4 regions of the Rhodococcus sp. NPDC003322 genome follow, and region 1 is predicted to be linked to each of the others. Evidence: riboswitches for the same ligand, from Rfam matches in the RefSeq annotation. Region 1 holds a riboswitch; each other region holds the start of a gene.
What was found. A riboswitch is a leader RNA that binds a small molecule or an ion and turns the genes downstream of it on or off. The one in region 1 is predicted to bind cobalamin.

Region 1 (5,864 bases):
GCACGGTCGCGACCATGCCGCCGTGGTACTGGAAGTAGTCGTCGGAGTCGGCGATGTCGTGCTCGCGGGTGTCGGTGTTCTTGGCCGCGACCGCGATTCGCCGGTACGCCGTCCGCATGTCGTCCGCGGCCGGGGCACCGTCGAGGCCGCGACCGTACGCGTAACCGCCCCAGGTGGTGTACACCTGCGCCAGATCGGCGTCGCCGCGCCAGGACTTCGAGTCGATCAGCTGCAGCAGCCCGGCACCGTAGGTGCCCGGCTTGGACCCGAAGATGCGGGTGGTGGCGCGTCGCTCGTCGCCGTGCTCGGCGAGATCCGCCTGTGCGTGCGCCCGGACGAAGTTCTGCTCGGCCGGTTCGTCGAGCGCCGCGACCATCCGGACGGCGTCGTCGAGCAGCGCCAGCACGTGCGGGAACGCGTCCCGGAAGAAGCCGGAGATCCGGACCGTCACGTCCACGCGGGGCCGGCCCAGTTCGGCGAGCTCGATCACCTCGAGCCGGGTGACGCGGCGAGACGCCTCGTCCCACACCGGCCGGACGCCCAGCAGCGCAAGCACTTCGGCGATGTCGTCACCCGAGGTGCGCATCGCCGAGGTGCCCCACACGCTCAGACCCACCGACGTCGGGTACTCGCCGTGATCGGCGAGATAACGCGCGAGCAGCGACTCCGCCATCGCCTGCCCGGTCTCCCACGCCAGCCGGGACGGCACGGCCTTCGGGTCCACCGAGTAGAAGTTGCGGCCGGTGGGCAGCACGTTCACCAATCCGCGCAGCGGCGAACCGCTGGGGCCCGGTTCGATGAACCGGCCGTCGAGCGCGCGCAGCACCTGGTCGATCTCACGGCCCGTGCCGCGCAGCCGCGGCACCACCTCGGCGGCGGCGAACTCGAGCACCCGGACGACGTCGGCACCGTGCTCGCCACCGACCTCCTTGGCGGCGGCGGGATCCCAGCCCGACCGCTGCAGCGCGGCGACCAGGCCGTGGGCGATTTCCTCGATCTCGTCGACTCGTCCGCGGGCCTCGTCACCGGCCTCGCTCAGACCGAGTGCCTCCCGCAGTCCGGGGACGGTTCGTTCGCCGCCCCACATCTGCTTCGCGCGCAGTACCGCGAGAACGAGTTCGACCTCGGCGTCCCCCTCGGGCGCCTGCCCGAGCACGTGCAGCCCGTCGCGGATCTGCACGTCCTTGATCTCGCACAGCCAGCCGTCGACGTGCAGCAGCATGTCGTCGAACACGTCCTCCTCGGGGCGTTCGGCCAGGCCGAGGTCGTGGTCCATCTTCGCCGCCCGCATCAGCGTCCAGATCTGCTGGCGGATCGCGGGCAGCTTCGACGGGTCGAGGGCGGAGATGTTCGAGTGCTCGTCGAGCAGCTGCTCGAGCCGGGAGATGTCGCCGTACGACTCGGCGCGCGCCATCGGGGGGATCAGGTGATCGACCAGGGTGGCGTGCGCGCGGCGCTTGGCCTGGGTGCCCTCGCCCGGGTCGTTGACCAGGAACGGGTAGATCAGCGGCAGCTCGCCGAGCGCGGCGTCGGTGCCGCACGAGGCGGACATGCCGAGGGTTTTGCCGGGCAGCCACTCCAGGTTGCCGTGCTTGCCGAGATGCACGATCGCGTCCGCGCCGAACCCGCCCTGCTCGGCCGAGGCGCCGATCCAGCGGTACGCCGCCAGATAGTGGTGGCTCGGCGGCAGGTCGGGGTCGTGGTAGATCGCGACCGGGTTCTCCCCGAACCCGCGGGGCGGCTGCACCATCAGCACCACGTTGCCGACCCGCAGCGCCGCGATCACGATCTCGCCGTCCGGGTCGGACGTCCGGTCGACGTACAGTTCGCCGGGCGCCGCGCCCCAGTGCTCCTCGACGGCCTCGCGGAAGTCCGCGGGCAGAGTCGCGAACCAGTCGCGGTAACGGGCCGCGGAGATGCGAATCGGGTTGCCCTCCAACTGCTCCGCCGTCAGCCAGTCAGGGTCCTGTCCGCCGGCCGCGATCAGTGCGTGGATCAGCGCGTCACCGTCACCGGCCGCGAGGCCGGGCAGCGCGTCCTCCCCGTCCGCCGGGCCGAGGTCGTATCCGGCCTCGCGCATCGCGGCCAGCAGCGCGATCGCGCTGGCCGGGGTGTCCAATCCGACGGCGTTGCCGATCCGGGCGTGCTTGGTCGGGTACGCCGACAGCATCAGCGCGATCCGCTTGTCCCGGTTGGGAACGTGCCGCAGCCGCGCATGCCGGACGGCGATCCCGGCCACCCGGGCGGCACGCTCCGCGTCCGGTACGTAGGTGGTCAGTCCGTCCTCGTCGATCTCCTTGAACGAGAACGGGACCGTGATGATCCGGCCGTCGAACTCCGGCACCGCGACCTGCGTCGCGACATCCATCGGGGACAGGCCGTCGTCGTTCGACTCCCACGCCTCCCGGCTGCCGGTCAGGCACAGGCCCTGCAGGATAGGCACGTCCAGCGCGGCGAGCGCGCTGACGTCCCACGACTCGTCGTCCTCCCCCGCCGACGCGCCCGCAGGCCTGCTGCCGCCGGCCGCGAGCACCGTCACGACCATCGCGTCGACGGTGCCCAGGACGTCGAGCAGTTCCGGTTCCGCGGTGCGCAGCGAGGCACAGAAGATCGGCAGGGCCCGGGCGCCGCGGTCCTCGATCGCGCGGCAGAGCGCCTCGACGTAGGCGGTGTTCCCGGCGAGATGCTGCGCGCGGTAGTAGAGCACCGCCACGGTCGGGTTCCGTGATGTCACATTGGGGGTCGTCAGGTGACCCGATGTGACATCAGGGAACCCGGGACGGTCGAGGTGTCCCCATGTCGGGGTGTGCGCCGGGGCCTCGAACCCGACGCCGGTCAGCAGCACCGTGTCCGAGAGGAACCCGTGCAGGTGCGCCAGGTTCGCCGCGCCGCCCTCGGCGAGATAGGTGTGCGCCTGCGCCGCCACCCCGGCAGGCACCGTGGACAGTTCCATCAGTTCCGCGTCCGGTGCGAGTTCGCCGCCGAGCACGACGGTGGGCTTCCCGGCGGCGAGGACCGCGTCCAGGCCCTCCTCCCAGGCCCGGCGGCCGCCGAGGATGCGGACGATCACCAGGTCGACGCCGTCGATCAGCCCGGGCACGTCGTCGACGAGCAGCCGGGCGGGGTTCGCCCACCGGTAGTCGGCGCCACTGGCTCGCGCACTGAGCAGGTCGGTGTCGGACGTCGACAGCAACAGGATCACAGGGCTGGCCTCCTCGGGGTTTCGCGCCCCACTCGGTTCGGTGGGCAGCGTCGGAGGGTCTGACTCCCCGGGAACACCCGGGTCACAGTGGCGCGACCGCACCGGATTTGCACCGGTTTCCTCACGAGCTGCCGCAATCGCCGCTGATGCTACCGGCACGGCCCCCGTAGGCTGGTGGGTGATGTCCGATACCGAATCCGCACCTGCCCGGTCCCGTCCCGACGCCTGTCCGGGGGCCCTTCAGGTGCACGAGGCCGCCGACGGCGCCCTGTCCCGGGTGCGGCTGCCCGGCGGCGCGATCACCGCAGCTCAGTTGCAGGTCCTCGCGGACGCGTCCCGCGACCTCGGCAACGGGGAGCTCGAACTCACCTCCCGCGGCAACATCCAGCTCCGCGCGGTCGCCGACCCCGACGCGTTCGCCGGCCGGCTCCGTGAGTCGGGGTTGCTGCCGTCGCCTACCCACGAACGGGTGCGGAACATCCTCGCCACCCCGTTGTCCGGGCGGATCGGCGGACTCGTCGACGTCCGCGGCTGGGTGCGGGCGCTGGACGCCGGGCTGTGCGGGGACCCGCGCCTCGCGGACCTGCCGGGCCGGGTGCTCTTCACCCTCGACGACGGCCGCGGCGACGTCTCCGCGCTGAGCGCCGACCTCGGGCTCCATGCGGTTTCCCCGGACCAGGTGGCGCTGGTGCTCGCCGGCGCCGACCACGGGGTGCGGCTGCCCGCCGACGACGGGGTCGCGATGCTGCTGGACGCGGCGCGGGCGCTGCACGAGATCCGCGGCACGCGGTGGCGTCTGCACGAGATCGACGCCGGACCGCGGCGGCTGCTCGATCGGCTGGGCCTCGGGGCGACCGCCGAGCCGATCGCCTTGACCGGACCCGAGTCCGCGGGTCCGATCGGCTGGCTCGATCAGCCCGACGGCGGGGTCACCCTCGCCGCCGGTGTGCGGTTCGGGGTGCTGCCTGCGCGGCTGGCGGACTTCCTGGTCGCCGTGGAGGCACCGATCACGGTCACCTCGTGGCGGTCGATCCTGCTGCACGACCTCGACGAGGGCGTGGCCGAACAGGTCGTCCGCGTCCTCGCCCCGATGGGCCTGATCTTCGACGCGAACTCGCCGTGGCTGCAGGTCAGCGCCTGCACGGGCCTGCCCGGCTGCGCGAAGTCCCTCGCGGACGTGCGGGGCGATGCGACCGACGCCGTCCGGTCCGGTCGACTTCCCGCGGAGGGCCGCCAGCACTGGTCCGGGTGTGAGCGGCGGTGCGGCCGGCCGCGTGGCGAGGTGACCGACGTCGTCGCCACCGGCGACGGCTACCGGGTGGACCCACCCGCACGCTGAGCGTGGATCGCCCCATATCGTGGGGAGCCATGACCGACTACATCCGCGACGGAGCCGAGATCTACCGTCAGTCCTTTGCCACGATCCGGGCCGAGGCCGACCTCACCCGGTTCCCCGCGGACGTCTCACAGGCCGTCGTGCGGATGATCCATGCCTGCGGTCAGGTCGACCTCGTCGACGACGTCGCGTTCACGCCCGGCGTGGTGTCCGCGGCCCGCGCCGCCCTCCGCAACGGGGCGTCGATCTTCTGTGACGCGACGATGGTGTCGTCGGGGGTGACGCGAAAGCGCCTGCCCGCCAGGAACGATGTCGTGTGCATGCTCGGCGATCCGCGGGTGCCGGTGATCGCCGACCGTCTCGGCAACACCCGCTCGGCGGCGGCGCTGGAATTGTGGGGGCCCAAGCTGGAAGGTGCGGTCGTCGCGATCGGCAACGCCCCCACCGCGCTGTTCCACCTGCTCGACATGATCGACCAGGGCGCACCGAAGCCGGCGGCGATCATCGGCTGCCCGGTCGGATTCATCGGTGCCGCCGAGTCCAAGGAGGACCTGATCCTCCGCGCCGGCGACATCGAGTACATCGTGGTGCGGGGACGCCGTGGCGGCAGCGCGATCACCGCCGCCGCACTGAACGCGATCGCCAGCGAGGTCGAGTGATGGCGGGCAAACTCTTCGGCATCGGTCTCGGCCCCGGCGACCCGGAACTGGTCACCGTCAAGGCCGCGCGGATCATCGGCGAGGCCGACGTCATCGCGTTCCACAGCGCCCGTCACGGCCGCAGCATCTCCCGCGCCGTCGCCGCCCCGTACATGCACGAGGGACAGCTCGAGGAGCACCTGGTCTACCCGGTGACCACCGAGACCGTCGACCATCCCGGCGGCTACCAGGGCGCGATCGACGACTTCTACGCGGAGGCGTCGGAGACCCTCGCCGCGCATCTCGCTGCGGGCCGGACGGTCGCCCTGCTCGCCGCCGGGGATCCGCTTTTCTACAGCTCCTACATGCACATGCACAAGCGACTGTGCGACCGCTTCGACGCCGAGGTGATCCCCGGCGTCACCTCCATCAGCGCGGCATCCGCGGCGCTCGGGGTGCCGCTGGTCGAACGGGACGAGGTGCTCACCGTGCTGCCCGGGACGCTGCCCGCCGAGGAGCTCACGAGGCGGCTGCGGGAAACCGACTCGGCCGCGATCCTGAAGCTCGGCCGCACCTTCCCCGCTGTGCGGCAGGCGCTGGCGGACTCCGGCCGCCTCGGCGAGGCCTCGTACGTCGAACGCGCCAGCACCGACAAGCAGCGGGTCCTGCGCGCCGCCGACGTCGACGA
Region 2 (5,864 bases), on a different contig from region 1:
GATCACCGCGACCTTGTCCCGCCGCTGGTAGGCGTCGCGCAGCAGCGACACCACCGCACCGGTGACCGCGGACAGCCGGTCCCGCGCGGCCATCGAACCGGACGCGTCGACGACGAACACGATCAGGTTGCCCTCGCGTCCCTCCTTGAGCGCACCGCGGATGTCGCCGGGCGCCAACAGCATCCGGCCGTCCCGGCGGCCACGGGCCACCTGGTGCTCGGCTGCGGCGAACAGGGTGCCGACCAGGTGCAGGCCCCGCCCGGGTTCGGTGGTGGCGCGCACGGTGCGACCGCGCGGTGACCGCGACCGCGAACGCCGGCCGGGGGCGCCCTCGCCGACTCCGGGGACGGTGAGAAGCCGAGTCCGGAACTGCGCGGACGGCGCCCCCACCGGGCGTTCGCCGGCCGTGCCGGGGCCGGGCGGGGCCGGGGCATCGGCCTGCGACGGGTCGGACGGGGCGGGGTCACCGCCGTCGGACTCGGGCTGCGGGGCGCCGCCGCCGGGACCGTCCGGGTCCGGGTCGGGTTCGGGATCGGGCTGCTGCCGGGCCTGCTCGTCGGCGTCACGCATCGCATCGTCGAGCTGCTGTGGGTCCAGGCCCGGTTCGTCGAACGGGTCGCGGCGACGACGGTGCGGCAGCGTGAGTTCGGCGGCGACCCGCACATCCTGCTCGGCGACCTCGGTCGCGCCGCGCCAGGCGGCGTGCGCGGTGGCGGTGCGCGCCAGGACCAGGTCGGCGCGCATACCGTCCACGTCGAAGGACGCGCACAGGGCCGCGATGCGGCGCAGTTCGGTGTCGGGCAGTGCGACCTCGGCCAGCGCGCCGCGTGCGGCGGCGATCCGGCCGGCGGTGTCTGCGTCGGCGGCGGCGTACCGGGCGGCGAACCCGGCCGGGTCGGCCTCGAAGTCGAGTCGGCGACGGATCACCTGCATGCGGACGTCGACGTCGCGGGAGGCGGCGACGTCCACGGCCAGACCGAACCGGTCCAGCAGCTGCGGGCGCAGCTCCCCTTCCTCCGGGTTCATGGTGCCGACCAGCACGAACTTCGCCGGATGGGAGTGCGAGACGCCGTCGCGTTCGACATGGACACGGCCCATCGCGGCGGCGTCGAGCAGCACGTCGACGAGGTGGTCGTGGAGGAGGTTGACCTCGTCGACGTAGAGCACGCCGTCGTGCGCGGCGGCCAGCAACCCGGGCTGGAACGCCCGCTCGCCGTCGCGCAGCACCTTCTCCAGGTCGAGGGACCCGACGACGCGGTCCTCCGTCGCACCGACCGGAAGCTCCACCAGGCGGGCCGGGGTGCCGGAGGACGTCGGGGGCAGCAGTGCGGCGAGGGCGCGGACCACCGTGGACTTGGCGGTGCCCTTCTCGCCGCGGACCAGCACGCCACCGATGCCGGGATGCACCGCGCACAGGGTCAACGCCAGACGCAGCTGGTCCTGGCCGACGATCGCACTGAACGGGAAGCCCGGCTCGGCAGCCGAACCCTGTTGCGGCACGGCGGCCGAATCATGTTGCGCCACGGCGACACTCCCCTCACTCCCCGGTCTCCACGCCGGGGGTCGGACGAAAGGTTCCGCCGCCGCGGCGATCTGACTTCGGACGCGCTCATGGGCCTGCGTCCGTCACAGTGGCGGGACCGTGCCTGATTCACACAGGACTTCCCCGCGGCGGAGAACATCGATGTTCGGTGCCGACTCTATCCGGTGAGACGACACCGGCCGCCACCTGGCCCGGACGGGCAGGTGACGGCCGGTTGGGGATCCGACGGATCAGGCCGAGGCGGCTGCGGCGACCTCGGCGGACGCCTCCAGCTCGAGAGCCTTGTTGCTCCAGTCCCACACCTCGCGGAACAGGGACTCGTTGTCCGACAGCTTCAGGCCCAGTGACGGAACCATCTGCTTGAGCTGCGGCTCCCACGCTGTCCAGCGGTCACCGAAGCAGCGCTGCAGGACGTCGAGCATCGCGGGGACCGCGGTCGACGCACCGGGCGAGGCACCGAGCAGGCCCGCGATGGTGCCGTCGGCGGCGTTGATGACCGCGGTGCCGAACTCGAGCACGCCGCCGTTGCCCTTCTTGCGGATCACCTGCACGCGCTGGCCCGCGGTGATCAGTTCCCAGTCGCCGCCGGTCGCGCGCGGCACGAACTCGCGAAGGGTCTCGATGCGGTCGTCGGCCGACTGCAGCAGCTCACCGATGAGGTACTTGGTCAGGCCAAGCTCGGTGACGCCGACGCCGAGCATCGACATCAGGTTGTTCGGCTTGATCGAGCCGGGCAGGTCGGTGACCTTGCCGTTCTTGAGGAACTTCGGGGACCAGCCTGCGTACGGGCCGAACAGCAGGCCCTTCTTGCCACCGATGACACGGGTGTCGAGGTGCGGGACCGACATCGGCGGCGCACCGACGGCGGCCTTGCCGTAGACCTTGGCGTTGTGCTGGTCGATGAGCTCGGGGTTGGTGCAGCGCAGGAACTCGCCGGAGACCGGGAAGCCACCGAAGCCCTTGGCCTCGGCGATGCCGGACTTCTGCAGCAGGTGCAGCGCTCCGCCGCCGGCGCCGACGAACACGAACTTCGCGTTCACGGTCTTCTTGTCGCCGGTCCGCTGGTTGACCACCTTGAGCGTCCAGCTGCCGTCGGACTGCTTGGTGATGTTTCGCACGTCGTGACCGAAGTACACGCTGCCGCCGGTCGCGCCGATGTTGCCGAGGAGCTGCTTGGTGAGGGCGCCGAAGTCGACGTCGGTGCCACCCTCGGTCCAGTTCAGGGCAACGGGGTCGGAGAAGTCACGACCATTGGCCATCAGCGGCAGCCGCTTGGTGAACTCGTCCGGGCGCTCGGTGTACTCCATGCCCGCGAACAGCGGGTGGCCGGCGAGGGCGTCGTAGCGAGCCCGCAGGTACTTCACGTTCTCCGCCCCGTGCACGAAGCTCACGTGCGGGATCGGGTTGATGAACTCCTTGGGCTCGGTCAGGATGCCGGCCTCGATCGCGTACGACCAGAACTGGCGCGAGACCTGGAACTGCTCGTTGACGTTGACGGCCTTGGTGATGTCCACCGAGCCGTCCTTGTTCGCAGGCGTGTAGTTGAGCTCGCACAGCGCCGAGTGTCCGGTGCCGGCGTTGTTCCACGGGTCGCTGCTCTCGGCAGCGGCGGCGTCGAGTCGCTCGAACACGCTGATCGACCAGTCCGGCTGCAGCTGCCGTAGGAGCGCTCCGAGCGTGGCACTCATGATGCCCGCACCCACGAGAACTACATCGGTCTTGGTCTGTACCGCGGTGTTGTCTGACACTGGAGAATCGACTTCCTTGTCCATTGGCAGCGGCAGTCGCGCCGACTGCCCGCGCATAGGTTACCTGCGCGTATGAGCAGGGTTTACCTCGCCTCAATTGTGCGCCCCCGGCCGGTCACGAACGACCATTACGATTGTGATTTGTGACTACCTGGGTGCCGGACCTCCTCGGTGACGGCTACGAACAGACGACCCTGCCCCTCGGCAACGACCCCGACGGCGAGGGCGAGGTGGTCGCGACGCTGGTCCGGTACCGCCCGGCGGGCGCGACCCCACGCCGTCGCGCCGTGCTCTACCTGCACGGATTCACCGACTACTTCTTCCAGACGCACGTCGCCGAGCACTTTCACGACCGCGGCTACGACTTCTACGCACTCGACCTGCGCAAGTGCGGCCGGTCACGACGCCCGGACCAGACCCCGCATTTCGTGACGGATCTCGCACTGTACGACGCCGAGCTGGACTGGGCGCTGGAGACGGTCCGCGAGCAGACGCACGGCGGTTCGGTGTTGTTGACCGGGCACTCGACGGGCGGCCTGATCCTGCCGCTGTGGCTGGACCGGGTGAACCGCCGCCCCGGCGGCAGCACCGGCGCCGGCATCGCCGGCCTGATCCTCAACAGCCCGTGGTTCGACCTGCAGGGCCCGTCGTACGTGCGCAGCGCGGGCACGGTCGCGATCCGGACCGTCGGACGGCTCAAGGACAGGCTCGAACTCAAGCAACCGCCGATCGACGTGTACGGCCGCACCCTGCACCGCAGTCACGGCGGCGAGTGGGACTACGACCTCGAGTGGAAGCCGTTGCGCGGCTTCGGGGTCACGTTCGGATGGCTGCGCGCGGTCCGGCGGGCGCAGGCCCATCTGCACCACGGGCTCGACATCGGGGTGCCGTCGCTGATCCTGCGGTCGAAGTCGACCCACTACTCGATGCGGTACACCGAGAAGTCGGAGGTCGCGGACCTGGTGCTCGACGTCAAGCAGATCGCGCGCTGGGCCGGATGCCTCGGCGACCGCACCACGATCGTCCCGATCGAGGGAGCCCGGCACGACGTGTTCCTGTCCCGGGAGGTGCCGCGCAAGCAGGCGTTCGACGAGGTGGACCAGTGGCTGGGCTGGCTCGAAGCGCAGGGCGTCCCGGAGGGACAGGGCATCTCGGAAGGACAGGGCGCGTGACGCACTTCGACCTGGCGATCATCGGATCCGGTTCCGGCAACACCATTCTCGACGAGAGGTTCGCGGACCTGAAGGTCGCGATCTGCGAAGGCGGCACCTTCGGCGGCACCTGTCTGAACGTGGGGTGCATCCCGACGAAGATGTTCGTCTACGCAGCCGAGGTCGCCCGTACCGTGCGCGACGCCGCCCGGTACGGCGTCGACGCCCACGTCGACAAGGTGCGCTGGCCCGACATCGTGGGCCGGGTCTTCGACCGGATCGACCCCATCTCGGCGGGCGGCGAACGCTACCGCCGCGACGAGAACCCGAACACCACGCTGTTCTCCGGCTACGCCACCTTCACGGGTCCGCGGACGATCAGCACCGGCCCCGGCGAGGTGATCACCGCGGACCAGGTCGTGATCGCGGCCGGGTCGCGGCCGATCATCCCCGACGAGGTCGCACGCAGCGGCGTCCCGTACGTCACCAACGACGACATCATGCGGCTGCCCGAACTCCCGGGGCACCTGGTGATTCTCGGCAGCGGATTCATCGCATCCGAGTTCGCGCACGTGTTCTCGGCCCTCGGCAGCCGGGTGTCGATCATCGGGCGCGGCGAGCGTCTGCTGCGCGACCTCGACGCGGACGTCTCCCAGCGGTTCACCGACCTCGCGCGCGGCAAATGGGATGTGCACCTGGGCAATCCGGCCGTCGAGGTGCGGGGCCGCGAGGGCGCCGTGGAGGTCGTGCTCGCGGACGGCACCGTCGTCGCAGGCGACACCCTGCTCGTCGCGACCGGCCGCACCCCGAACGGCGACCGGCTCGGCGCCGAGACCGCCGGCATCGAGGTGGACGCCCGTGGCCGGGTGACCGTCGACGAGTTCCAGCGCACCACCGCCGAGGGCGTGTTCGCGCTCGGCGACGTCTCGTCACCGCACCAGCTCAAGCACGTCGCCAACCACGAGGCGCGGGTGGTGCAGGCGAATCTGCTGCGCGACGCGTGGAGCGAGGGCGCCGACCTGGTGCGGACCGACCACCGGTTCGTCCCGTCGGCGGTGTTCACCGACCCACAGATCGCGTCTGTCGGGCTGACCGAGGCCCAGGCCCGCGAGCGGGGCCTGGACGTCTCGGTGAAGGTGCAGCGGTACGCCGACGTCGCCTACGGCTGGGCGATGGAGGACGACGAGGGCCTGTGCAAGGTGATCGCCGACCGCGGCACCGGGCAGCTCGTGGGCGCGCACGTCATCGGCGCACAGGCGTCGACGGTGATCCAGCCGCTGGTGCAGGCGATGAGCTTCGGCCTGCCGGCACGCGAGATGGCGCTCGGCCAGTACTGGATCCACCCCGCCCTGACCGAGGTCGTCGAGAACGCCCTCCTCGGCCTGAGCTGAAAGTGTGTGATTCCTCCCGGGTTCCGGGAGG
Region 3 (5,864 bases), on a different contig from region 1:
ACCGACCATCTCGGCGAACCCGACACCGCCGCCGCGGGCTGAACCGGCCGGCACCGGGCCCGGCGGGAGTACCCTCGCGGCCATGGCAGTCGTGAAGATCAACGCAATCGAGGTGCCCGAGGGCGCCGGTCCGGAGCTGGAGAAGCGGTTCGCACAGCGCGCGGGCACTGTGGAGAACTCGCCGGGGTTCCTCGGCTTCCAGCTGCTGCGTCCGACGGGCGGTGAGACCCGCTACTTCGTCGTGACCCAGTGGGAGTCCGAGGACGCCTTCGCCGCATGGCGTGACGGCGACGCCCGCGCCGCGCACGCCGGCGAGGCCAAGAAGCCGGTCGCGACCGGCGCCTCGCTGCTCGAGTTCGAGGTCGTCCTCGACGTCGCGGCGAAGCAGGCCTGACCCACCCCCTTCCGGCAGCGCCGGCCGCGCGCTTTCGCGGCGGCCGGCGCGCCGTCAACCCGCGAACCGACGCAGCGCCTCGGCCGTGCGTTCGTCGGCGGCGTGAAACGTCTCGATCGCCAGCTCCGCCACGGTGACGTCGAGCGGCGTCCCGAACACCGTCGTTGCGCTCAGGAGTGCCAGTTCGCCTGCCGCCGTACGGATTCGGATCGGCACCACCAGCGCACCCGGCTCCGGTTCGACCGCGGGATCGGCACACGGATAGCCCGCGAGCTCGGTGGCGAGACCACCGAGCACCGGGTCGCCGGTCGCGGCAATCTGGTGCTCGAGGCGGCGCAGCACGTGGGCTCGCCACTGGCCGAGGTTCACGATCCTCGGGGCCATGCCCTCCGGGTGCAGACTCAGGCGCAGCACGTTCACCGGGGGCTCGAGCAGGTCCGCAGAGCAGCCGTCGACCAGCAGCGCGACCGCGTCGTTGCCGTCCACCAGGTGCCAGTGCCGATCCACGACCACCGCCGGGGAAGGCAGATGTGCGTGCAGGATCTGCCCGATCGCCCGCGCCACCGAGGCCATCGGGACGTCACCGAGTGCATGCTCCGGGTAGGCGGGCGCGAAGCCCGCCGCAAGGAAGAGCGAATTACGTTCCCGCAGTGGAATGTCCAGCTGTTCACTGAGCCTCAACAGCATCGCCCGGGTCGGGCGCGAACGCCCCGTCTCGAGGAAACTGACATGCCGGGCCGACACCTCCGCACGGCCGGCCAGTTCCAGCTGACTCATCCGTCGGTGTTCACGCCAGTGACGTAGCAGATCACCGACCGGCCGATCCCGTCCCACGAGTGTGGTCATCGCCCGAGCCTAGGTGCGACCGGGGAGGCGGATCCATTACCTCCCGGGTAATCGACGACCGGCCGCACCGGCCGCACAGTGGTCTCGTCAGTCGGCCACCCGGGCCGGCACAACCGATCGAAAGAGGCTCCCATGAGCGACTTCGACACCCTCGCCGCCAGGTACATCGCGGTCTGGAACGAAACCGACCCCGGCGCGCGCCGCACCTCGATCGAGGAACTGTGGGCGCCGGACGGTCGCTACGTCGACCCGACGGTCGCGGCGTGCGGTCACGCGGAGATCGACGCGACGATCGGCGCGGTCCAGGGGCGGTTCCCCGGGATGCGCTTCCGGCTCCGCGGCCCGGTGGACGGCCACCACGAGCAGGCCCGGTTCGGCTGGCAGCTCGGGCCCACCGGCGCCGAGGACCTGATCGAGGGCTTCGACGTCGTCGAGCACGACGAGGCGGGACGGCTCGTGCACGTGCTCGGATTCCTCGACAAGGTGCCCTCCTGAGCCTCCCCGACGGGCGGCCCGGACACCGTCCGGGCCACCGAGGGATCGGGCGGCGGCGCCGTGTCCCGATTGACACCGGAGGCAGGTCGGTGCGACAGTGCGCGAGTAATTGCGATGCCCGACGGGAATCCGGTACGAGTCCGGAGCGGTCGCGCCACTGTAATCGAGGGCTTCCTCGACAGCCAGACACCGTCGTCATCGCCTGTGCTTTGAGGGACGCGTAATCCCAAGGAGGAACGATGGCTGTTGTTCACACCCCCAGCAGGTCGACCGAGTCGGTCGGTGTTGCCCTGATCATCGCGGGCGTGGTCCTGCTCGCGATGCTGACCCTGTACCTGGTCGGTTTCGACCAGGGCGCGGTCTCGCGCACCGGCATGTACATGCACGAACTCATGCATGACGGTCGACACCTGCTGGGACTGCCGTGCCACTGACCGACACTTTCACGAAACTCCTCGTCCGCGGCCTGCTGGCCGGCCTCGTCGCAGGCCTGTTGGCCGGTGCCGTCGCGTTCGTGATCGGCGAACCGCACGTCGACGCGGCCATCGCGATCGAGGAAGCCGCCTCCGCCCCGGCCGAGGAGCACGCGCACGACACCACGGCGGCACACGACCACGGCGACGCCGAGGCCAGTGCAACGGCGGGCCATTCCCACGGCGACGACGCCCTGGTCAGCCGCGACGGCCAGCGGGCCGGGCTGTTCCTCGCGACCACGCTCGCCGGTCTGGCTCTGGGCGCGATATTCGCGGTCGTCGCCCACTACGCACGCCGAGTCACCACGCTGTCCGGCCCGGTGCTGGCATTGGCACTGGCCGGTGCGGGCTGGCTCGCGATCGAGGCGGTGCCGTTCTTCAAGTACCCGGCGAACCCGCCCGCGGTCGGCGACCCGGACACCATCAACCAGCGCACCTGGCTGTGGCTCGCGTCGGTCGTCCTGGGTCTGTTCGCGGTGGCCGTGGCCGTCTACGTCGCACGCCTGGTGGCGTCCACCGGCTACCTGTCCATCCAGGTCGCGGCCCCGGTGCTGGCATTCCTCGCGGTCGTCGCCGTCGGCTACGTCGTGATGCCCGGCATCAACGAGGTCGGCGAGGACTTCCCCGCGACACTCCTGTGGGAATTCCGCATCTCGTCGCTCGCCATCCAGGCGACGCTGTGGCTGGCCCTCGGACTCGGGTTCGCGTTCCTCACCGAGCGCGCGACCCGTATGCAGCCCGCGCTCGCCGGCACGCGCTGACCCGTCCCCACCTGCCTGAAGGGCACCTTCGTTCGCATTGTCCGAACGAAGGTGCCCTTCAGCCGTTGGTGGGGTCCGGCGCGCCTCAGACGGCGCAGGAGCCGTCGGTGCAGGCGCCGTCCGCGTCGGCGGCACCGGCGAGGGTGACGATCGGACTCGCGTCGGCGTAGGCCTTCTCCAGCAGCTGGGTGAAGACCTCGACGGGCTGGGCGCCGGAGACACCGATCGCCCGGTTGGCGACGAAGAACGGAACCCCGGAGACACCGAGCGCGCGGGCCTGCGCGAGATCCTCACGCACGCGGTCGACCTCGGCGTCGGAATCGAGGGCAGAGCGGACGGCGTCGGCGTCGAGCCCGGCCTCCGCGGCGATCGCGACCAGCTCGTCGCGGTCGTCGACGACTCGACCCTGTTCGAAGTGGGCGCGAAACAGCGCGGCCATCAGGTCCTCACCGCGGTCGCCTGCGAAGTGGACGAGCCGGTGCGCGTCGAAGGTGTTGGCCGCAATGACGGTCTCGAAGTCCATCGTCAGCCCGTCGGCGGCGGCGGTGCTCGCGACGTGCGCGAACATCTGCTTCACCTGGTCAGCGGGCATTCCCTTCATCTCGACGAGTGCGTCGATCTCGGGGCGCCGCAGTCCGACCGGGGTGTCCGGGGAGAGCAGGTAGGACCGCCACACGACCTGCACCTGATCGCGGTGCGGGAACTGCGCGAGAGCGGTCTCGAACCGCTTCTTGCCGATGTAGCACCACGGACAGGCGATGTCGGACCACACCTCCAGCACGACGGGGGCGGACGGGTCAACGGATTCGAGGCTCACGACTGGTTGAAACATCGATCACCGTGAGTTTTGTTCCAGGGCCCGTCGGCCGGGTCGTCCCGGCATCAGGCGCCGGACAGGTGACCGAATCCCGATTGCGTCACAGGCGCAAATACGAACTGCCCCGGGAACCATTCGGTGCCCGGGGCAGTTTTCTTACATCGATTGAAATTGTTCGGTGCCGCGCGATTTCACTCCTACTTCGCGTCGGGGCAATCCTTCACCCACTTCACGTTCCCGTTGAAATTGCAGCTGCCGGCATGGGTGCCCACTGCGAACGCCGGGGCGGCGAAGCCGAGCGGCACAGCGGCAAGCGCCCCTACCAGGGCAATCTTCGCGACGAGATGGCGGGCGGGAGCCTTGACGGAGTTGGCCACGTTATTCGATCCTCACTTCGGCGGCAGTCGTTGGTCCGAGGCGACGGAAATTAACCGAAGTCTCACGATGTGCCATTTTTTCAAAGGGAATTCCGCGTCTCACGGCGTCTTCACGCATCGGCGCGGCGAAATCCATGATAAATGAGCTCACGCCATTTTGCGAGGATCAATCTTTTGTACAGCGATCAAACGAGCGCCGCGTCCAGGGTGATCGGCACACCCGTCAACGCCTTGCTGACCGGGCACGTCTCCTTCGCCGCCTGCGCGACCCGCGCGAACCCGTCGGCGTCGAGACCCTCGACCTCACCCCGGACGGTCAGCGTGATCCCGGTCAGCTTGAATCCGGGATCGTCGGGGCCGAGACCGACGACAGCGGTGACCTCCAAGCTCTGCGGCACCCCGCCTGCCTCACCGATCAGAGCCGACAGCTGCATCGCGTAGCACGCCGAGTGTGCCGCCGCGATCAGCTCCTCGGGGCTGGTGGCGCCATTCGCCTCCTCCGCGGCGCGTTTCGGGAAGGAGACGTCGAACGTCGCCAGGCCCGAGCTGGTCAGCTCGGTCTGGCCGGAGCCCTGCTCGAGGGTTCCGTTCCATGCGGTGCGTGCGGTACGAGTGGGCATGAGCGATTCCTTCCGAGTGGCGGACGAGCGGGACCCCACCAGTCTCGTCCCGGCCCGCCCCGCGGGCGCCCTTTTCGGCGCACCGGCGACCGGCCTAGGACTCGGCCATCTTCCGGTCCGGATCGTCGGCGGTGTCCTCGGACGCGTACCGCTCGAGCAGTGCACGCTCCGCATCCCCTCGGGGGAACGCGAAGAACACCAGCGCGGCACCGATCAGCACGATCACGATCGCGGCGGCGTACGCGCGGTTGTCGCCCTCGAGGAAGGCCGAACGGGCGGCGGCGATGATCTGCTGCGCGTACTGCGGGTAGCGCTCGGCGATGTTCACCGCCCCCGCGAACGACTTCTCCAACGCGGTTTGCGTCTGCTCGCTGACCTCGGACGCCTGCGGGGTCGCGGCGATGGTGGCCGAGAACGACGCCGTGTATCCCGCGGTGAGCAGTGCACCGAGGATGGACTGCACGATCGCACCACCGAGATCGCGCTGCAGATCGGCTGTGCCAGAGGCCATTCCGGCACGCGACACCGGGACGGACCCGGTGAGGGAGTGCGACGCCGGGGTTCCCGCCAGGCCCACGCCTGCGCCGAGGAGCATGAAGCCGAGCGCGATCACCCAGTAGTCGGCGTCCTCATTCCACAGCAGCAGCGCCACCGCGAGTCCCGCGACAATTGCGACGTACCCGGTCAGCAGCGTGAACCGCGATCCCCTGGACTCGACGAGCCGGGCCGAGTGCGGCGCGACCAGGATCATGACGATCGCGGCGGGCAACGCCGCCGATCCCGCCGCGATGGTGGAGTACTCGAGCACGTTCTGCAGATACTGCTGGCTGACGTACATCGCCCCCATCAGCGTGCCGAACACGATGATGCCCGCCACCGCGGCGACCCAGAAGATCCGGCGCCTGGCGATCCTCAGGTCGAACAGGGGGTTGCGGGCGCGCAACTGGCGGAGGACGAACACGATCCCGGCGACCGCCGCGATCCCGAGCGCGACCAGAGCCGTCGTCTTCATCCCGTCCACGGGGAGGAAGTTGATGCCGAGCACAAGGGCACCCACCAGGACCACCGACACCATCCCTCC
Region 4 (5,864 bases), on a different contig from region 1:
CGATGTCAGCAGCATGTTCACCAGGAACAGCGCCACGAACGCGAACACCACCGTCTCGTTGACGGCCTGTCCGACACTCTTCGGCCCGCCGGTGACGGCGAGCCCGCGGTAGCAGGCGATCAAGCCCGCGACCGCACCGAACACGGCGGCCTTCGCCTCCGACAGCAGCAGTTCCGGCAGTCCCACGAGCAGGGTCAATCCCTGCACGTAGGCGCCGGGGTTCACGTCCTGCAGGTACACGGAGAAGACGAATCCGCCGACCAGGCCGATCGCGCACACCGCGCCGTTGAGCAGGGTGGCGATCACCGTCGCGGCGAGCACCCGGGGAAGCACCAGCCGGTGCACGGGGTCGATGCCGAGCACCTCCATCGCGTCGATCTCCTCGCGGATCGCCCGCGATCCCAGGTCGGCGGTGATCGCCGTCGCGGCGGCACCCGCGACCACGAGAACCGTGACCAGCGGACCGATCTGGGTGATCGTGCCGAGCCCGGCGCCGGCGCCGGACAGGTCGCTCGCCCCGATCTCGGTGAGCAACGAGTTCAGGGTGAACACCACCAGCACCGTGAACGGGATCGACATCACGATCGTCGGCAGCAGCGCCACCCGGATCACGGCCCAGCACTGGTCGAGGAATTCGCGCCACTGGAACGGTGTGCGCCACAGGGCCGCCGCCGTGTCCACGGTCAGCGCGTAGAACTCGCCGAGCGCGGAGACAGCGGCCGCTCCGGGACGGGTGGTCACGCGCACCTCATGTGACCACCCGGTACCGCAGCATCATTTCGTGGTCCTCGTGATCGAGGATGTGGCAGTGCCACATGTAGCCCTGCAGATCACCGCCCGCGGGGTGGGAGGCGTGGTCCGCGTGCTCGGTGGTGGCGTTCTCGGTGTCGGCCACGGGATCGCCGTGCCCGGTTCCGTGATCGATCCCGTTGTGGATCGGCGTCCAGGACCCCTGCATCGTCGGCGCAGGCGCCGACGGTGCAGGGAAGGAGGCGTCCGGGTCGAAGCCCAGCTCGTCGGCCGTCGGGAAACGCACCAGGATCCGGGTGACGGTCCCGCGGTCGACCCGCACCGTGTCCTTCCATCCCGCCTCCCACGGCGCGGGTGGCAGCATCGGTCCCGCGAGGTACGGCTCCGGGTCGGGTGTCCAGCGGATTCCCAACGGCGGCTGGAGATTCGTCGCCTGCAGTTCCACGGTGCGCAGCGGCGCGCGGCCGAGGATGCGGAACATCACCAGGTGCAGGTGGATCGGGTGGGGGTCGTCGGTGACGTTGACGATGTTCCACTGCTCAACCGTGCCTGCGCGGGGCATCTCGATGTCGGGATCTGTGTAGCGAAGGTTGTTCAATGCCATATACGCCGGAGGAATCCGCAAGGCGTACGGCTGGCTGACCGAGACGTTCCGGATCACGGACGGTGTCGGCAGCGGTGGCAGCGGATCGGGTGTGCGTCCTCCCGCCCGCAGCGTGGCCGGGACGGGTCCGCGGAACCCGCGCTCCGAACCGACGGTGAAGCGGCAGAACAGCGGCATCGCGACCTCGCCGAGCATCGCCGCCTGGAATGGGGGTGCCTCGTCGTTGCAGAGGTGCACCGAACCGCCCGCGTCGAAATCGGAGAAGTCGACCAGCAGGTCGTAGCGCTCGCCCGGCGACATGCGGATCGACGTCGTGGGGACCGGTGCGTCGAGCAGACCGCCGTCGTTGCCGATGACCCAGAACCGCATGTGGTTGTCGAAATGCAGGTTCCACACGCTGTACGACGAGCCGTTGATCGCCCGAAACCGGTACAGCCCGCGCGCCACCGGAATGTCCGGCCACACCGCCCCGTTCACCAGGCCGAGATCTCCGACGGCACCGCCCTCCCACGAACCGGAGGGGACGACGGGCGTCGACCGCAGGCTCAGGCCGCCGTCGGCACGGAGAATCCGCTCCTGCAGGATCAGCGGCATCTCGAACTCGCCGGCGGGTAGGCCCAGGGGATTGTCGGCGGTTCCGGTGTCGAAGCGGTCGCGCAGGAAATAGGTGCCGGCGAGACCGGCGTACACGTTGGCGCGGGTGATGCCCATGGCGTGATCGTGATACCAGAGGTGCGCGGCCTCTTGGTGATTCGGAAACCGGTGCGTCAGCGTGGTGCCCGGATGGATCAGTTGCTCGGCGTGGCCGTCGCTGTCGGGTGGCGTCTCGCCGCCGTGCAGGTGCAGCACGATCGGCGGGGACGACCGGTAGCTGTGCGAGACGCCGTGCAGGCTGAGGTCGAGGTCCGCGGCGAGCGGATGGCCCTGAATCTCGTTGGTCACCTCCATCACGACGGGTTGGTCGACGTGCGCCTCGATCGTCGGGCCGAGGTACGAGACGGCGGTGTCGTCGACCCGGTAGGCGAGTGTCGAGGCCGGGCCGTGGTCGGGGTGGAACCGATGGGAGGCGTTGACCGCGGCGACTCGGAGCCTCGAACCGGACACCGTCGGCAATGGTTCGAGGCCGGCACGGAACGGTGTCGTCGGCGGTGAATGGAAAAGCAGGGGGCTCGTGAACCCGCCGGCCTGGGCGCTCCCCGTCGCGACCGGACGTGCCACGCCGAGCCCGAACGCGACCCCGCCGACTCCGAGTGCGCGCAACACACTTCGGCGTCCAATTGCCCGTCCCTGCACGGTGACACCCCTTGTCGAGACTCTCGGTTCCCTCGGACCGAGGACCATACCGCACTGTATGGTATGGACCGGGGTTTGTGTGGAGATTCGCCGCACACGTGCGCGGTGTGCCGGGATTGCCCACCGAACGGTTCGTGAACGGGCCGCGGGCGCCGTAGCTTGGAATGGCAGTGCGGCATTCGAAGAGAGGCGAGATGGTGGCGAAACAGGGCGTGGCGGGTGCGAAGAAGCCGGCCCGCGCCGCCGGTGGCAAGGCCAGGCTGTCCGTCGACGACTGGATCGAGGCAGCCCTCGACCTACTGGTCCGGGAAGGCGTCGCCGGGGTGAAGATCACCCGGCTGTGCGAGGAGCTCGGCGTCACCAAGGGCAGCTTCTACTGGCACTTCACCGACATCGACCACCTGATGAAGGCGGTGGCCGACCGGTGGTGCGAGATCCAGAACGAGACACTGCAGGCGCTCAAGGAGACGACGTCGATCCCCGGCGACCAACGACTCGAGGCGATGGCCGCGCAATTGACCTCGCAGCGCGGCTGGGCGGTCGAAGTCGCGGTCCGGGACTGGGCGCGCAGCGACGCACAGGTCGCCGATTCCGTTGCCCGACTGGACAACCAGGTGTTCGCCGTCGTCCAGAGCGCTCTCCTCGACCTGGGATTCGACGCGGAGGAGGCCCGGCTGCGCAGTGGGGTGCTGGTCTACGCGGGTGTCGGATTCCTGCACGCGCGCGACCACCTGCCCGAGCCGACGGTGGACGAGCTGCGGCGCATCTTCGCGCTCCTCACCGCCCGAGACTGACGACCTCGACCGGCTGAGGGGCCTGTCGCAACCCGATCGCGCCCGGCTATTGTCGTCGGTGCAGTCGGTTCGCCGCGTCCCGGTCATGAGGAGCCCCTAAGCACGGAGCGCGGCGTCGAATCCCGGTCGAGCACGCTCGGTCGGGGTGAGAGGGAACCCGGTGAGAATCCGGGACTGTCCCGCAGCGGTATGCAGGAACGACCGCCGTCATCAGCACTGGGCATCCCGCCCGGGAAGCGACGGCCAGTAGGTCGGGTCGAGTACGACCCGGTGCCCGCGAGTCCGAAGACCTGCCCTCTGCGCCGGGCACGCCGTGCCCGGCGGTTCGCCGCCTCGTGGATCGGGCGGGTGGGCCTGCATGCGGCACAGTGCCGTCCCCGTCGTGGGCGGTATCGGCTGCTGCCCGACCTCGGGCGGCAGGTGGGCTTCGTCAGGTGTACCCGTCTCTCGGCGGCGGCCACACCTACGCACGCCATGGAGCACTTTCGTGACCGCAACACCTGACGATCAGCCTCGTTTCACCGCGACGGTGCTGGGATCGCCGCGGATCGGGCCGCGCCGCGAACTCAAACGCGCAGTCGAGTCCTACTGGGCCGGACGAATCGACCGCGCCGCACTGGACGACGTGGCCCGGACGCTGCGCGCCCAGACGTGGGCGCAGCTGCAGGACGCCGGGTTGGACTCGGTTCCGGTGGGTACGTTCTCCTACTACGACCAGGTCCTGGACACCGCCGCGATGCTCGGTGCCCTGCCCGCTCGGGTACAGGGGATCTCGGACCCGCTCGACCGCTACTTCGCCGCGGCCCGCGGCACCGCGGACGTCGCGCCGCTCGAGATGACCAAGTGGTTCGACACCAACTACCACTATCTGGTCCCCGAAATCGGGCCCGGGACGACCTTCGCGCTGGACCCGGGCAAGGTGCTCGGCGAGCTGGAAGAGGCCCTGGCGCAGGGTGTCCCGGCGCGGCCCGTCGTCATCGGACCCGTCACCTTCCTGCTGCTGTCGAAGGGTGTCGACGGTGCCGACGAGCTGCTCGGCCGGATCGACGAGCTGGTTCCGCTGTACCAGGACCTGCTGGGGCAGCTGTCCCGGGCGGGCGCGACCTGGGTGCAGATCGACGAACCTGCCCTCGTCACCGACCGCACCGATGCCGAGATCGAGACGGCCCGCCGGGTCTACGAGCAGCTGTCCGCGTCCGCGGAGCGACCGGCGATCCTCGTCGCCTCCTACTTCGGGGACCTCGGTCCGGCGCTACCCGCGCTGGCGAGCACCGCCGTCGAGGCGATCGCCGTCGACCTCGTCGCGGGCAACCCCGACGCCGGCGCGTGGTCGGTGCCCGCGCTGGCGGACAAGCTGGTGGTCGCCGGCATCGTCGACGGGCGCAACGTCTGGCGCACCGACCTCGACCGCGCCCTGGCCTCCCTCGGTGCACTCCTCGGGTCGGCCGGCGCGCTTGCGGTGTCGACCTCGTGCTCGCTGCTGCACGTGCCATACGGACTCGACGCGGAATCGAACCTCGACGAGGCCCTGCGCTCGTGGCTGGCGTTCGGAACGGAGAAGATCTCGGAGGTCGCGACCCTCGCGACCTCCCTGGCCCAGGGCCGCGACGCGGTGGCCGCGGCGTTCGAGGCGTCCGAGGCCGCTGTCGCATCGCGGACGAGCGACCCGCGTCTGCGCAACGACGAGATCCGGCGCCGGCTCGACGAGATCGCCGGCGAGGCCGGTCGTGCATCTGCCCCTCAACGTCGGGAACTGCAGTCGCAGCGGCTGGGTCTGCCGCTGCTGCCGACCACCACGATCGGCTCGTACCCGCAGACCTCGCGTATCCGGGTCGCTCGTGCGGAGCTGCGCTCGGGCACGATCGACCAGGCCGAGTACGTTGCGCGGATGCGCGCCGAGATCGCGGACGTCATTGCGCTGCAGGAGAAGCTGGGCCTGGACGTGCTGGTGCACGGCGAGTCGGAGCGCAACGACATGGTGCAGTACTTCGCCGAGCAGCTCGACGGTTTCGCGGCCACCGAGTTCGGGTGGGTGCAGTCCTACGGCTCCCGATGCGTGCGTCCGCCGATCCTCTTCGGTGACATCTCCCGCCCGCGTCCGATGACCGTCGACTGGACCGGATACGCGCAGTCGCTCACCGACAAACGGGTCAAGGGCATGCTCACCGGTCCGGTCACGATCCTCGCGTGGTCGTTCGTTCGGGACGACCAGCCGCTGGCGGACAGTGCGCGTCAGATCGCGCTCGCCATCCGCGACGAGGCGGTCGATCTCGAAGCGGCCGGGGCGGTGATCGTACAGATCGACGAGCCCGCGCTGCGGGAGCTCCTGCCTCTGCGGATCGCCGACCAGCGTGCGTACCTGGACTGGTCGGTGGGGGCATTCCGGCTGGCGAGCTCGGGAGTGGCCGATCACACCCAGATAC

Region 2: another riboswitch for cobalamin. It lies ahead of ACWDUM_RS14320 (VWA domain-containing protein); the one in region 1 lies ahead of cobN (cobaltochelatase subunit CobN).
Region 3: another riboswitch for cobalamin. It lies ahead of ACWDUM_RS05800 (CbtB domain-containing protein); the one in region 1 lies ahead of cobN (cobaltochelatase subunit CobN).
Region 4: another riboswitch for cobalamin. It lies ahead of metE (5-methyltetrahydropteroyltriglutamate--homocysteine S-methyltransferase); the one in region 1 lies ahead of cobN (cobaltochelatase subunit CobN).

Annotation. Positions count from the first base shown of each region.
Region 1 is NZ_JBSFSC010000005.1:290,332-296,195, reverse strand. It holds gene cobN (cobaltochelatase subunit CobN) at 1-3,202, opposite strand, end outside; cobalamin riboswitch at 3,238-3,374, opposite strand; gene cobG (precorrin-3B synthase) at 3,384-4,541, shown strand; gene ACWDUM_RS20705 (precorrin-8X methylmutase) at 4,571-5,197, shown strand; gene cobJ (precorrin-3B C(17)-methyltransferase) at 5,197-5,864, shown strand, end outside.
Region 2 is NZ_JBSFSC010000003.1:445,011-450,874, reverse strand. It holds gene ACWDUM_RS14320 (VWA domain-containing protein) at 1-1,524, opposite strand, end outside; adenosylcobalamin (AdoCbl) riboswitch at 1,533-1,694, opposite strand; gene mqo (malate dehydrogenase (quinone)) at 1,774-3,315, opposite strand; gene ACWDUM_RS14310 (alpha/beta hydrolase) at 3,435-4,463, shown strand; gene mtr (mycothione reductase) at 4,460-5,833, shown strand.
Region 3 is NZ_JBSFSC010000001.1:1,225,700-1,231,563, forward strand. It holds gene ACWDUM_RS05780 (MarR family winged helix-turn-helix transcriptional regulator) at 1-42, shown strand, start outside; gene ACWDUM_RS05785 (antibiotic biosynthesis monooxygenase family protein) at 83-394, shown strand; gene ACWDUM_RS05790 (helix-turn-helix domain-containing protein) at 449-1,240, opposite strand; gene ACWDUM_RS05795 (nuclear transport factor 2 family protein) at 1,373-1,735, shown strand; cobalamin riboswitch at 1,810-1,947, shown strand; gene ACWDUM_RS05800 (CbtB domain-containing protein) at 1,975-2,169, shown strand; gene ACWDUM_RS05805 (CbtA family protein) at 2,160-2,969, shown strand; gene ACWDUM_RS05810 (DsbA family oxidoreductase) at 3,055-3,801, opposite strand; gene ACWDUM_RS05815 (hypothetical protein) at 3,984-4,163, opposite strand; gene ACWDUM_RS05820 (OsmC family protein) at 4,349-4,783, opposite strand; gene ACWDUM_RS05825 (MFS transporter) at 4,878-5,864, opposite strand, start outside.
Region 4 is NZ_JBSFSC010000001.1:764,764-770,627, reverse strand. It holds gene ACWDUM_RS03540 (MlaE family ABC transporter permease) at 1-741, opposite strand, end outside; gene ACWDUM_RS03535 (multicopper oxidase family protein) at 749-2,695, opposite strand; gene ACWDUM_RS03530 (TetR/AcrR family transcriptional regulator) at 2,842-3,441, shown strand; cobalamin riboswitch at 3,562-3,734, shown strand; gene metE (5-methyltetrahydropteroyltriglutamate--homocysteine S-methyltransferase) at 3,929-5,864, shown strand, end outside.